One region of the Herbaspirillum sp. UBA812 genome, then DNA from elsewhere that is predicted to be linked to it. Evidence: predicted binding sites of a transcription regulator. Region 1 holds the regulator's gene; the other holds the start of a gene.
The links. Region 1 encodes sigma-54, which starts transcription at its own class of promoters, with help from an activator protein. Its sites were predicted from a motif close to TGGCANGNAANCTGCTTT; they were not measured.
Positions count from the first base shown of each region.

Region 2: the regulator sigma-54 is predicted to act here: its motif matches at 4,303-4,320, upstream of B3873_RS04185 (ammonium transporter).

Region 1 is NZ_DBIC01000285.1:20,841-28,147, forward strand. It holds gene lptA (lipopolysaccharide transport periplasmic protein LptA) at 1-78, shown strand, start outside; gene lptB (LPS export ABC transporter ATP-binding protein) at 81-824, shown strand; gene B3873_RS19660 (RNA polymerase factor sigma-54) at 963-2,453, shown strand; gene hpf (ribosome hibernation-promoting factor, HPF/YfiA family) at 2,606-2,968, shown strand; gene grxD (Grx4 family monothiol glutaredoxin) at 3,338-3,649, shown strand; gene B3873_RS19675 (UbiX family flavin prenyltransferase) at 3,672-4,274, shown strand; gene B3873_RS19680 (helix-turn-helix domain-containing protein) at 4,289-4,687, shown strand; gene B3873_RS19685 (SDR family oxidoreductase) at 4,773-5,531, opposite strand; gene mdeB (alpha-ketoglutarate dehydrogenase) at 5,693-7,307, opposite strand, start outside.
Region 2 is NZ_DBIC01000066.1:5,010-12,316, reverse strand. It holds gene B3873_RS04200 (hypothetical protein) at 1-1,478, shown strand, start outside; partial or broken gene B3873_RS04195 (methionine synthase) at 1,762-1,881, shown strand; gene B3873_RS04190 (hypothetical protein) at 1,951-2,706, opposite strand; gene B3873_RS04185 (ammonium transporter) at 3,051-4,253, opposite strand; gene B3873_RS04180 (AraC family transcriptional regulator) at 4,493-5,395, opposite strand; gene B3873_RS04175 (oxidoreductase) at 5,601-6,431, shown strand; gene B3873_RS04170 (alkaline phosphatase D family protein) at 6,674-7,307, shown strand, end outside.

The sequences.
Region 1 (7,307 bases):
ACCGCGCCGGCCCAGCCCGCGGGCAAGAACAACGCCACGCAGCCTGCAACGCGTCGCGACAGCGGAAAGGACCAGTAACGATGGCAGTCAGCTCGCTGGTCGTTCGCGGCCTGAAGAAAAGTTATGGCGCGCGCCAGGTGGTGCGCGATGTCTCGATGGAATTGCGCAGCGGCGAGGTGGTCGGCCTGCTCGGCCCGAATGGTGCCGGCAAGACCACCTCGTTCTACATGATCGTGGGCCTGGTGCCCTCCGATGGCGGCGAGATCGACCTCGATGGCGCGTCCATTTCGCGCATGCCGATCCACAAGCGTGCCACCATGGGCTTGTCCTACCTGCCGCAGGAAGCCTCGGTATTCCGCAAGCTGACGGTGGAAGACAATATCCGCGCCGTGCTGGAACTGCGCCGGGAAGAGGGCAAGCCGCTCTCGCGCGATGAAATCGAAGGCCGCCTCAACAACCTGCTGCACGAATTGCAGATCGAGAAGCTGCGCGAAAGCCAGGCGCTGTCGCTCTCGGGCGGTGAACGCCGGCGCGTCGAGATCGCCCGCGCACTGGCCACCGATCCGCGCTTCGTGCTGCTGGATGAACCGTTCGCCGGTATCGACCCGATTGCCGTGATCGAGATTCAGCGCATCGTGCGCTTCCTGAAGGAACGCGGCATCGGCGTGCTGATCACCGACCACAACGTGCGCGAAACGCTGGGTATCTGTGATCGCGCCTACATCATCAATCAGGGCACGGTGCTGGCCAGCGGCAATCCGGAAGAGATCATCGCCAACGAGTCGGTGCGCCGCGTGTATCTGGGTGAGCATTTCCGCATGTAAGCGGTGCAGTCGGCTTGCCCGATACGCTCAAGGAAATACGGAGTGCGCATCACGTAATACGCAGCAAGCCAAACACAATACGCAATACGCAACGACCGGCAGAGCAACCAGCGGGCCACGCCGCTTTCAGAAAGACAGATGAAACAGTCGCTCCAGTTACGTACCTCGCAGCACCTCGCATTGACGCCGCAACTGCAGCAGTCGATCAGACTGTTGCAACTGTCGACGCTGGAACTGCACCAGGAACTGGAACAGATCCTCTCCGACAATCCCCTGCTGGAACGCCTCGACGACGCGCTCGACAATTCGGTACGTCTGCTGGCCGATGGCGCGGTCTCCAGCTCGCCCTCCAGCGGCGTTGCTGAAACCAGTCACGAAGGCAGTGGCGAAGCCGCCCCGGCCGCCAGCGATGGCGATTCCAGCTTCGACTACCAGGACAACGCGCCGGAAGCCGGTGTCACGGGGGATGCCGACTGGAGCTTCGACGACGTCGCGCGCAGCGGCAAGTCGCCAGACGATGATGATGCCCGCCCGCAACTCGAAGCGCACGAACTGACCCTGCGCGAACACCTGCTGGAACAGATCCGCGTGACCGCACGCACCCTGCGTGATCGTGCGCTGCTGGAACTGCTCACCGATGCGCTGGACGAGAGCGGCTATCTGGAAGAGCCGCTGGAAGACATCCTCGCTCGCCTGCCCGAAGAGCTGGGCATCGACATGGAAGAGCTGTCGATTTCGCTCAAGCTGCTGCAGAGCCTGGACCCGGCGGGTGTCGGTGCGCGCAGTGCCGGCGAATGCCTGGCCCTGCAGATCCGCCGCCTGCCCAAGATTCCCTTCGTGACGCGCAAGCTGGCCTTGAGGATCGTGGAGGATTACCTGCCGCTGTTTGCACAACGCGATTTCAACAAGATCAAGAAGGCACTGGATTGCGATGACGAAGACCTGCGTGAAGCGCAGGCCGTGATCCGCCAGTGCCGTCCGCATCCGGGTGCGGAATTCGCGCGTGATGCCTCGGACTATGTGGTGCCGGACGTGATTGTCAAGCAGACAAAGAACGGCTGGCAGGTCATGCTCAACCATGAGGTCATGCCCAAGCTGCGCGTCAATGCGATGTATGCCAGTGCATTGAAGCAAGCCAAGGGAGAAGGTTCGCTGTCGTCGCAGTTGCAGGAAGCCAAGTGGCTCATCAAGAACATGCGGCAACGTTTCGATACAATTTTGCGCGTCGCGCAGGCTATTGTGGAACGTCAAAGAAACTTCTTTTCACATGGGGCAGTCGCCATGCGCCCCCTTGTGCTGCGTGAAATTGCTGATACACTGGGTCTACACGAGAGCACCATCTCTCGCGTGACGACTCAGAAATACATGCTCACTCCGCATGGAATGTTTGAGTTGAAATACTTCTTCGGTAGCCATGTCGCGACTGAAACCGGAGGTGAAGCTTCCTCCACCGCGATACGGGCGCTGATCAAACAGTTGATAGGAGCCGAGAACCCGCAGACCCCATTATCCGATAGCAAGATTGCGGATATGCTGGCAGAACAAGGCATGGTGGTCGCGCGACGCACAGTCGCCAAATACCGCGAAGTGTTGAAGATTCCGCCGGTCAATCTCCGCAAGTCCCTCTGAGTTTTTCCTCAGTTTTTCTGCAGTACCGTTGCTGTGTTCAGGCAAGCATCCGACTGATGCCCGCGCCATCCGACACGAAGACCGTGCCCGTGGTACAGCTGCAGCAGGATCGATTGCACGAACCTCCAGTGACTTCACGATAGGAGTCTTGTATGAATCTGACCATCAGTGGACACCACCTCGAACTGACCCCCGCCATCCGGGAATACGTGCAAAGCAAGCTCTCGCGTATCAAGCGCCATTTCGACAACGTGATCGACGTCAGCGTGATCCTGAGCGTAGATAAACTCACAGAAAAGGAAAAGCGCCAAAAAGCGGAAATCAACGTCCACATCAAGGGGAAGGATCTACATGCGGAAAGCATCGCACACGACCTCTACGCTGCCATTGACACGCTGATCGACAAGCTCGATCGCCAGGTCATCAAGCACAAGGACAAGTTGCAGGAGCATCACTCCATGGCCAAGCGCCTGCCGGACGAAACGCCGGAGGATGCGGTGGCCGGAGCGGCATAAGCCAGGACACCCTCGGCAAGCAGCCTCGCAGCCGCAAGGCTGCTGAGAAAGCCAGCCGAATTTCATGAGGAAGGGGCGCGCAAGCGCCCTTTTTCATTTTCCGCCGCCGATCTGGCGCACGCCTGTGGAAAAAATATAAATCATTACCCGGAGCAACTTTTCCACCGCCGCTGCTGAAGATGATGCAAGGAACTGCTTGAATGTCTTCCCGCCACCCTCATCTTCGACACAAGAACTTGCATACGATATAAATCATTTCCTCGATGCAATTTTTGCCCGTTCAGACAGGCCACCGGCATGCAGGCGATTTCAACGCGCCCGCCGGCTTTTCCCTATAATGTCGGCAATCCCATTTTTAAAGGCATAGCCATGAGCGACGTCCAATCCTGGATCAAAGAAACCGTGACCCAAAATCCCGTGGTGCTGTTCATGAAGGGCACTGCACAGTTCCCGCAATGCGGCTTTTCCAGCAAGGCCATCCAGCTGCTGAAGGCCAGCGGTGCCGAGAACATCGTCACCGTCAACGTGCTGGAAAGCCCGGACGTGCGCCAGGGCATCAAGGAATACTCGAACTGGCCGACCATTCCCCAGCTGTACGTGAAGGGCGAATTCGTCGGTGGCTCCGACATCATGACCGAGATGTACGAATCGGGCGAACTGCAGACCCTGATCAAGGGCTGAGTTTTACTGGCCTGACTGATCCATGAGCAATTCTTCCAGCCAGCCGCGCCAGCGCCTGATCGTTGCGATCACCGGTGCCACCGGTGCCATCTATGGCATGCGGCTGCTGGAGCATCTGCGCAAGCATGGCCAGGTGGAAACGCACCTGATGGTGTCCGAAGCAGGTGTACTCAACCTGCACCAGGAACTGGACATGCGGCGCAAGGATGTGGAAGCGCTGGCCGATGTGGTGCACAACGTGCGCGATGTCGGCGCCTGCATCGCCAGCGGCTCCTTCGCCTCCACCGGCATGGTGGTGGCGCCCTGTTCGATGAAGACCCTGGCCGCCGTGGCGCATGGTTTGTCCGACAACCTCATCACCCGCGCAGCGGACGTGGTGCTCAAGGAACGCCGCCGGCTGGTGCTGATGGTGCGCGAGACCCCGTTCAATCTGGCCCATCTGCGCAACATGACGTCCGTCACCGAAATGGGCGGCGTGATCTTCCCGCCCCTGCCCGGCTTCTACCAGCGCCCTGCTTCCATGGAAGAGATGGTGGACCACACGCTGGGACGCGTGCTGGACATGTTCGGGATTTCCATGCAGTTGACGCCGGAGTGGCAGGGCATGAAGGGCGGGACCGAGTGATGGACGAGAGGAGGATGGACGACATCACCTCGCACTTTGCGGCCTTGTCGTCCCTCATCCCGCTGCGGCCGATTCGTTCCGACGACGACTATGACCGCGCAGTCGCCACGCTGAATCAATTGCTCGACGCCGGTGCCAGCGATGAACGGCATCCGCTGGCCGACCTGGTCGACACGCTCGGCAGCCTCATTGCCGAATACGATGACAAGCACTTCCCGCTGCAGCAGGTTTCTCCGATAGAGGTCCTGCAATTCCTGATGGAGCAGCATCAGCTGACGCAATCCGACCTCCCGGAGATCGACTCACAAGGTGTGGTCTCCGAGATCCTGCGCGGCAAGCGCGATTTGAATCTGCGCCAGGTCAAGGCACTGACCGAGCGCTTCGGTGTCGGTCCGGCCGTGTTCATCGGCTAGCGCATCTCGCTTTTCAACGCCTCAAAAAAAAATGGCCGCAGCTCATCACTGCGGCCATTTCTTCATCTGGCGAATATAAATCGACTCAACCCCGCCCGATATACGGCATCTTGGTCGCCATCACCGTCATGAACTGCACATTGGCCTCCAGCGGCAGGCTGTCCATGTAGAGGATGGCACGGGCCACGTGTTCGGCATCCATGGTCGGCTCGACCTTGGTCGAGCCATCAGCCTGGAGCGTGCCCTTCTTCATGAGCGTAGTCATGTCGGTGGAGGCATTGCCGATATCGATCTGCCCGCAGGCGATGTCATAGGCGCGGCCATCCAGCGAGGTGGCCTTGGTCAGTCCTGTGATGGCGTGCTTGGTGGCGGTATAAGAGGCCGAGAACGGACGCGGTGCATGCGCCGAGATCGAACCATTGTTGATGATGCGCCCGCCGCGCGGCGACTGGTCCTTCATGATGCGGAAGGCTTCTTGCGTGCAGAGGAAAACGCCGGTCAGATTGATGTCCACCGCCGCCTTCCACTGCTCCACGCTCAGTTCTTCCAGCGACACCGGCGGCGCAAAGATGCCGGCATTGTTGAAGAGCATGTCCAGGCGTCCGAAACGCTCGCGGGTCTTGGCGAAGAGCTGCTTCACCGAGGCCGGATCGGTCACGTCGGCCGCCACCACAAGCGCGTTGGCACCATGTTCGCCGGCCAGCTTGACGGTCTCTTCCAGCGCATCCTGGCGGCGTCCGGCCAGGGCGACGCCATAGCCTTCGCGCAGCAGCGCGAGCGTGATCTGCCGGCCGATGCCGGAACCTGCGCCGGTCACCAGCGCGATACGTTTGGGTGCAGCCATCGTGTGTACTCCTCACTCACTGTAGGTCATGGACGATGCGCATCACGGAGCCATAAAAAAACCGCCCGTGATGCACGGGCGGTTTCACTATAACAAACACGGCGGCGGGCCAGATGAGAGATTTTCAATCCCGCTGGCCGCCGTTCATCTATCGCTCCACTTCATACTGAGGACGACAAGGGCTTGTTCGTATCGATGCCCAATGTACGCGCTGCTTCTTCCAGCCGCGCACGTTCATCCCCCCACACTTCACACAAGGCCGTATAGGCAATCCAGCGCGCATCGATCTCGAAGAAGTCCCGCAAATTCACCCGCGTATCACTACGCCCAAACCCATCCGTCCCCAGCGTCACATAGGGTGCCGGCACGAAGGCGCGAATGCTCTCGGGCAAGGTGCGGATGTAATCGCTGACCGCAATCACGGGAGCCGCGCTGCCCTGCAATTGCGCTGTCACGTAAGGCTCACCATCGCTGCCTGACAAGCGCTGCGCCCGTTGTGCCGCCACGCCATCCCGCGCCAGTTCGGTATAGCTGGTCACGCTCCACACCTCGGCATCGATCTGCCAGTGCTGCTGCAGCAGCGCAGCCGCCGCCACGGCTTCCTTGAGGATCGGACCCGAACCCAGCAGCCGCACTTGCGCCCCGGGCTTGCGACCCAGGCAGTAAATGCCGCGCAGGATGCCATCCTGCACGCCGTCCGGCAGGCTGGGCTGGGCCTCGTTCTCGTTGGTGACGGTGATGTAGTAGAAGACGTCATCGCCGCGTTCCATCATGCGCCGCATGCCCTCATCCAGGATCACCGCCAGCTCATAGGCATAGGCCGGGTCATACGACACACAGTTGGGAATCGATGCCGCCGTCACCAGGCTGTTGCCGTCCTGGTGCTGCAGCCCCTCGCCGCCCAAGGTCGTGCGGCCCGAGGTGGCACCGATCAGGAAGCCGCGCGCACGCTGGTCCGCCGCCGCCCAGATCAGGTCGCCGATGCGCTGGAAACCGAACATCGAATAGTAGATGTAGAACGGCAGCATCGGCGTGCCATGCACCGAATAGGCGGTGGCCGCTGCCGTCCACGAGGAAATCGCTCCCGCCTCGGTGATGCCCTCCTCCAGAATCTGGCCATCCTTGGCCTCGCGATAGTAGAGGATGGAGCCGATATCCTCCGGCTCATACAGCTGCCCCTGCGAGGAATAGATGCCGACCTGGCGGAACAGGTTGGCCATGCCGAAAGTGCGCGCCTCATCGGCCACGATGGGCACCACATACTGGCCAAATTCCTTGTCCTTCAACAGGTTGCCGAGCTGGCGTACCAGCGCCATGGTGGAGGACATTTCCTTGCCGTCGGCTTCCAGCGCGAACTTGCTGTGCGCCTCCAGCGGCGGCACGGTACGCCGTGCATCGCCCGCATGGCGGCGCGGCAGGTAGCCGCCCAGTGCGGCACGGCGTGCATGCAGGTGCTTCATCTCCGGGCTGTCATCAGCCGGCTTGTAGAAAGCCAGCTCACGGCATTGCTCATCGCTCAGCGGCAGTTTGAATCGGTCACGGAATTGCAGCAGGCTTTCCTCATCGAGCTTCTTCTGCTGGTGCGTGGTCATCTTGCCCTCGCCCGCAGCGCCCATGCCGTAACCCTTCTTGGTCTGCGCCAGGATCACCGTCGGCTGGCCGCGATGACTGGCCGCTGCCTGATAGGCCGAGAAGATCTTCTTCATGTCGTGGCCGCCACGGCGCAGGCGATTGATTTCCTCATCGGTGAGGGTGGCACCGATGGCACGCGTGCCC
Region 2 (7,307 bases), on a different contig from region 1:
TCCATCGTGTTCCGCTGCTTTTGGCCGTGGCGGGCTGCTTGACGGTCAATTTCCTGTCGGAGTTGGGCAACTCGATGGGGGACAATATGACGGCGTTGTTTTGCCTCGCCTCGTTGTCGCTCATCGTTCATCAGCAGGATCGCATCTCTACGGCCAGCAGGTCATCGTATGCAATCCTGATGGCGGCGGGTGCCCTGGTAGGTGCCGGCATGGGGCTGAAACTCACCAATGGCATCTATGCGGTCGCTTTCTGTGCTGGCCTGCTGAGTCTGCCGGGGAGCGCGTTCAGACGACTGGCAGTTGCTTTCGTGTTCGGCATCGGCGTGTTATGCGGCTTGGCACTGACGTCCGGATACTGGTTCTACGTGATGTGGCACACGTTCGGTAATCCCCTGTTTCCTCAATTCGGCAGCCTCTTCCCCAATTCCTTGGCTACCTCCATGAGTGTCGCGGACGTCAAGTGGATACCCCAAGGCTTTTGGCGTCAAATTCTGTGGCCCTTCATCATTTCATGGGATTCCCGCAATACAGGCCAGGTGGCAGTGCGCCAGATCATCTGGGCCCTTGTCTATGGACTGTTCATACTGTTGGCCTTCAAGTGGCTCTGGCGTGGCCGGTCGTTGCCCTCGCTCAACTGGCCCGCCAGATATCTGCTGTGGGTTGTAGTGCTGGGATTCGCTTTATGGACCAAGCTGTTCGGGATCTACCGCTATCTGGTGCCGATAGAACTTATCGCACCTCTGGTGGTGTTCTTGCTGCTGCGACAGCTGCTGCCTTATCTCCGCGCGCGTACCGCTGCCATTTGGTTGCTCGGATGCGCGGTGATGGTTGTGCTTCTGGGGGGCATCAAGACCTGGGGCTATGAGCCATGGGGGGAACAGGGAGTACATATCGAGGTCCCCCCCATTGCCGATCCGGCGCGTACTACGGTGGTGATCACCGAAGGAGACCCGCCATGGTCATGGTTGGCACTCGGCTTTCCCAAGGAGGTCTCATTCACGCAGATTGTAGGAAATTTCCCGAGAGGCCCAGCCTTTCCCAAGCTTGTTTCGGAGATGACGCGTTATCCGGAGCGACAGACGTTTGCCGTTTTCCAAGGGATCACTGATGAATTGAAGGAACGGTCTGATCGCGTCAATCATATCGCGGCACAAATCGGACTGGTCAACAGCGAATCTGGATGTGCTCTCCTGAAATGGGTCGCTCAAAACACTCGTTTGCGCGCTAGCGTTATAGCGGCAACACCGAGCGAGGCGGGACTTCTTTGTCGAGTGGTACTAACGGGGGAAGAGATCAATATCGATGCTGCCAATAAGCTGGAGCAGGAGAAAGCCCAGCTGGCTCTGCAGCCTTACGGACTGACGCTGCAGGCAGAGTCGTGCGTGACTTACTCGGCGGGTCTGGGAGGCGGAAAGCGTCTATATCAGTACTGTCCGGTATTGCCGCTCAATGTCGCTTCCCGGCCCTCTGGACAATGAGGCAGTGCTGGTGCTTGGGCATTAATTGTCCAAGCATTGTCTTGGAGATCGAAAACCCCTCCGCGATAAGCCGTACCGACTTGATCCAGGGAACGCCACAAAGCGGCGCGCATTTCTGCGAGCCGCTTTTGTTCTTGTGCTGAACGGTGAAGCGCGTGTCTAAGCGCTCAAAACTGCAAAGGAAAAAAGAGCCTGAAACAGGTGTGCCTGGCCTCAGGAGGACGGAATAGGGGGCCGTGACTGGATGACCGCCTCCAATCAGCAACGGAGAGGAGGGCAAATGGAGAAGCGGCAGTATGAGGAGGCCCTCCCCAAGCTGCAAGCATCGAACATCGACATCGTCTCGCTGGAATGCCACAACGCGCGCGAGCCGATGCATCTGATTGAACTCATCTGCGGCAAGCTCAGTGCGTTGAGGGCGTGGCGGAGATGGTGCGCAGGGAGCTGGGGGCCTGAAATTTGCGCGAGCAGATCAATGTACTGGTGATGCTGCCAATTCTTCGGTCACGCGTTTATTCAAGGCACCGCCAGCCTGGTAGTTTTCGGTAATCAACTTGACGTGAGTTTTGAGTTCGGGAACATACCAGAACGCGTCGTACATTCTGCCGCTGGCCGACTGTTGCGTGCTGGCGTTTCGGCTGGCGGAAATGGCCACTGAACCAGCCTGGCTGCTGGTGACGGTGGAAGTGGCGACGGCGGCAGTCGGATTGAATTCCTTGCTCCATTCGCCTTCCATTTCCACTTTGATTGCATGGTAGGTGCCGGCCGGTACTTTGATATCGACCCAGCCCAAGACCGTGTAATTTTTGGTGATGTGCTGCACCTTCGTGCGTGCATCAGGGTTGGCGGTATCGTATTCCACTTTCCAGGTCTTGCCCGGTTTGAGCGGGAAATCATAGGGACGATTGGTAACGGTATTCTTGCCATTGATGTTTTGCACCACGGCCCAGTCGGCATTGCGCAACAATTCCTTGGGTGGCAGATTGGAGTCTTCCGCCTTGGCGGAAATGACCATGGTCTTGCTGCCGGAGCGGACAATGGCGACGTCCCATTTCTTGGTGGTAGAGCCGAGTATGCCTGCCGTGTTTTGTTCTTCGGTGGCTTGATAGACCCAGGCATCACCCTCCTGCAACGATGGCGCATCGGCAGTTTGGGCGTAACTGGCACTGGCGCACAGCAGAGATGCGCTGGCAGCAAAATAGCCGATGATGGGATGGGTTTTTATCATCGAGTATCCTCGTGAGGTCGTTGTTGTTGTGCAATTGGCGTCGCGCAGATGTATGCGGTCAATGCATTGCTAGTGCTGTGATGGCAAAACAGCTGCAGCGATCATACGGCCTCTGGCTTTCAAATCACTGACTGATCATTCTCATTCTGATCAGTGCATTGACCACTCCTTGAGAGGGGGCAGATGGGGGGCCTGGCTGCAATCGATTTTCCATATGAAAAGGCCACCGAATGGTGGCCTTTTCAAAAGCGTCGACGCTTTGGTGATTGTAGTTTTATTTCAGTCACGAGGAGTCCGATCGATTCGAATGGGCTCACCAGATTTCATTGTTGCTTGTCACTGTCTTACCAGCTGGTCTCCCTCTCCGCCGTAGAAGAAATCTTGTGAATGGCCAGATCGGCCCCTTCAAATTCCTGCTCCGGATCCAGCCGTATCCCCACTGCCTTCTTCAACAAGCCATAGACGATCCATCCGCCCGCTGCCGCAATGGCGATTCCCATGACGCTGCCGATGAGTTGCGACATGAACGACACGCCACCGCGTCCGCCCAGTGCCTGCAAGCCGAAGATGCCCGCCGCCAGTCCGCCCCACAGACCGCACAGGCCATGCAGCGGCCACACGCCCAGCACATCGTCGATCTTCCACTTGTTCTGGGTGCGGGTGAACATCCACACGAAAATCGCCCCCGCAATGCCGCCGGTGACCAGTGCACCCAGCGGATGCATCAGGTCCGAGCCCGCGCACACCGCCACCAGGCCGGCCAGCGGGCCGTTGTAGGCGAAGCCGGGATCGTTGCGGCCCATCAGCAGCGCCACCAGCGTGCCGCCGGCCATGGCCATGAGCGAATTCATGGCGACCAGGCCATTCATCTTGTCCAAGGTCTGCGCGCTCATCACGTTGAAGCCGAACCATCCCACCGTCAGAATCCACGCACCCAAGGCCAGGAAAGGAATGTTGGAGGGCGGATGCGCCGCCACCGCGCCTTCCTTGCTGTAGCGGCCACGGCGTGCGCCCAGCAGCAGGACCGCAGGCAGCGCGATCCAGCCACCCACCGCGTGGACCACGATGGAACCGGCGAAGTCATGGAACTCGGCACCGAAGGTGGCCGCCAGCCAGGCTTGCACGCCCAGGTGCTGGTTCCACGCGATACCTTCGAAGAAGGGATAGACCAGTCCCACCAGCACCGCCGTGGCGATCAGCTGCGGATTGAATTTGGAACGCTCGGCAATGCCGCCCGAGATGATCGCCGGGATGGCCGCCGCGAAGGTCAGCAGGAAGAAGAATTTCACCAGCTCGAAACCGCTGCGCTCGGCCAGCGTTTCGGCACCGGCAAAGAAGCTCACGCCGTAAGCCACGTAATAGCCGATGAAGAAATAGACGATGGTCGACACCGCAAAGTCGGCCAGGATCTTCACCAGGGCATTGACCTGGTTCTTCTTGCGCACCGTCCCCAGTTCCAGGAAGGCAAAGCCGGCATGCATGGCCAGGATCATGATCGCCCCCAGCAAAATGAAGAGGGCGTCTGCGCCGTTTTTGTGATCGTCCACCAGAAAATCTCCCAAAAAGTGTGCAAGAAAATGCTTGAAAGCCACGACTAAAGCAATTTCCGTTCCATTTTGGTGATTATTTTGCAGTCGACTGATTTTAAAGAACTTTTCAGGTGCATCAGCCTATATTCATTCTTTGGGTTGCACGAAGAGTGTGCAAGACGAGGCGCGTCTTCAAAGGCCGGCTGCATTTTGGTGCGCAGACCTGCCGGGCTTCGGAATGCTCCCTGAGAGCCGAGTCAGTGCGATGACACGAACAGCGCCGACGGTTCCGGATCGGGCAGCGCATACGCATCCTTCATCCGCGCCACCTCTTGCGTCGGCGGCAGGTCGAACAGGCGTTTGAATTCGCGGCTGAACTGGGATGCACTCTCGTAGCCGACGCGTGCGCTGGCCTCGGCCACCGTCAGGCCATTGCGCAGCATCAGCAGACGCGCCTGATGCAGGCGCGTCGATTTCAGGTATTGCATCGGCGAGGTAGCGGTGACCGCCTTGAAATGCGCATGGAAGGAAGGCGGACTCATTCCGGCCTCGTGCGCGAGCTGCTCCACATCCAGTTTGTCCGCGTAGGCGGCATGGATCTTCCTGATGGCTCTGGCCACTTTTCCAACCTGCCCGTCAGTGCGCAGTGCGGCGCGCATGGAGGCACCTTGCCGGCCCGTGAGTACACGCAGGTAGATCTCCTTCACCAGTGAACGGCCCAGGATCCTGGCTTCCATCGGCACCCGCATCGCTTCCAGAAAACGCAACACGGAGGCGCACATGCTGGCATCCATCCGGGTCGCGAACATGGTCTGCGGATGGGCGGAGAGGTCAGCATCGTCCATCTGCACCAGCACTTCAGCCAGCAGTTGAAAATCCAGCCGGAAATAGATCGCCAGCAAAGGCGTCTTCTCTGTGGCGTCGGTTTCCATCGTGAACGGGACGGGTACCGAAACAGCCAGGTAGTGACGGGCATCATAGAGATAGGTTTGCCCGCCGAGGAATCCACGCTTGCGTCCCTGCACGACCACCACGATGCCCGGCTCATAGAGGACCGGCGTTTCACTCAATGCACGGTTGGACCTGAGGAAGCGCACATCCGGCAGCAGCGACAGGTTGTAGCCCTCGTCAGGGGCGAGCTCGGTGAGCAGCTGCACCATGCGCTGGTGCACATTCGATTTTTTCTGCGCGGATTTCTTCGTGCTTCCCGACATGAGCAATCTCATAGGTTTAGGCAAACACCACATGCTAACCGACATGGTGGATTTGTGGAGTCCTGCCTATGATGGCAGCCATCGTCCTCTGCGTCGGGAAGCTGCTTCGGCCTCCGGGAGAGGCCACCATCAAGGAGCTACAAGGATTCTCATGAAAAATTCCAAGACATTGCATTTCCTGATTACGGGCGTGAGCTCGGGCTTTGGCCGGGCGCTGGCGGATGCGGCCATGCAGGCTGGCCATTCAGTAACAGGCACAGTGCGCAGCCAAGCCGCCAAAGAGCAATTCGAGCAGCTTGATCCCGCAAGGGCGACGGCCATCGTTCTCGATGTGACCGATTTCCCCGCCATTGCTGCGGCGGCCGAGCACCTGGCTCCGGTGGATGTGCTGATCAACAACGCCGGCTATGGACATGAAGGCGCGCTCGAAGAATCCTCGCTTGAAGAGATGCGGCACCAGTTCGATGTCAACGTGTTTGGTGCCGTGGCCATGATGAAGGCCGTGCTGCCAACCATGCGTGCAAGACGCAGCGGCCACATCATCAACATCACCTCCATGGGCGGATTCATCACCATGCCGGGTATCGCCTATTACTGCGGCAGCAAGTTCGCCCTGGAAGGCATTTCCGAGACCCTGGCCAAGGAAGTGGCGGCGTTCGGCATCAAGGTCACCGCCGTGGCGCCCGGTTCCTTCCGTACCGACTGGGCAGGGCGCTCCATGGTGCGCTCGCCCCGAAGCATTGCGGATTACGACGCCGTGATCGATCCGATCCGTGCGGCACGCCAGGCCAAGAGCGGACACCAGCTCGGCGACCCGGCCAAGGCGGCGCAGGTGATCCTCGACATTGCCGGCGATGCCAACGCGCCGGTCCATCTCCTGCTGGGCAGTGATGCCGTCAAGCTGGTGCGCGAAAAGCTGGCGCGAATGGGCGAGGAAATCGACGCATGGGAAACGATCTCGGCATCAACGGATTTCCGGTGAACGATCTTGCGTGAGAGTCCGATGTCGTTGAGATAGTGTGATGCAGGGATCGAACCCGACACTATCCATCGGGAAGAGGCGAGATCATGCGGCCCGAGGGCCGCATTTTTTACGAGAAGAGCGCTGCATGTTTCTGCGGTCAGGACTGGTCAGCAGGGTTTCATCGGACGGTCATATTCGGTTGCTAGATTGCAAGCCCCCGTGTCTTCGTCACTCTTTCCCTCACCCTCACAGGAGTCGCCATGCCAGACCGCAACCCGCCAGCCGACCACAGCCGCCGCCGCTTCCTGCGCGACAGCGCAGTCACGACGATTGCCGCCACCACCACCTTGGCCGCACCGGCCGCATTTTCCGCCGCCCCCGCCATCGTCACTTCCGAGCGCCTGCGCCCGCAATTCCCCGGCGGCATCATGAGCGGCGATGTCACCCGCGACAGCGCCATGATCTGGGCACGCGCCGACCGCAATGCGCGCATGCTGGTCGAGTATTCCACCCGCGAGGATTTCAGCAACCCGGTGCGCATCGCCGGTCCCACCGCACTGGCGCGTGAGGACTACACTGCCCGCGTCGACCTGCGCGGCCTGCCTGGCGGCCAGCGTGTCTACTACCGCGTGCGCTTCCAGGACCTGGTGCATGAGTCCGCCCTGAGCGAACCGCTGACCGGCAGCCTCATGCTGCCCGCCACCACGCCTGCCCAGGCGCGCGACATCACCTTCGCCTTCTCGGGCGACGAAGCCGGCCAGGGCTGGGGCATCAACGAACAGTGGGGCGGTTATCGCGTATATGAAAGCATGCGCCGCTTCCGTCCGGATTTCTTCATCCACTCGGGCGACCAGATCTATGCCGATGGCCCCATCCAGGCCGAAGTGAAGCTGG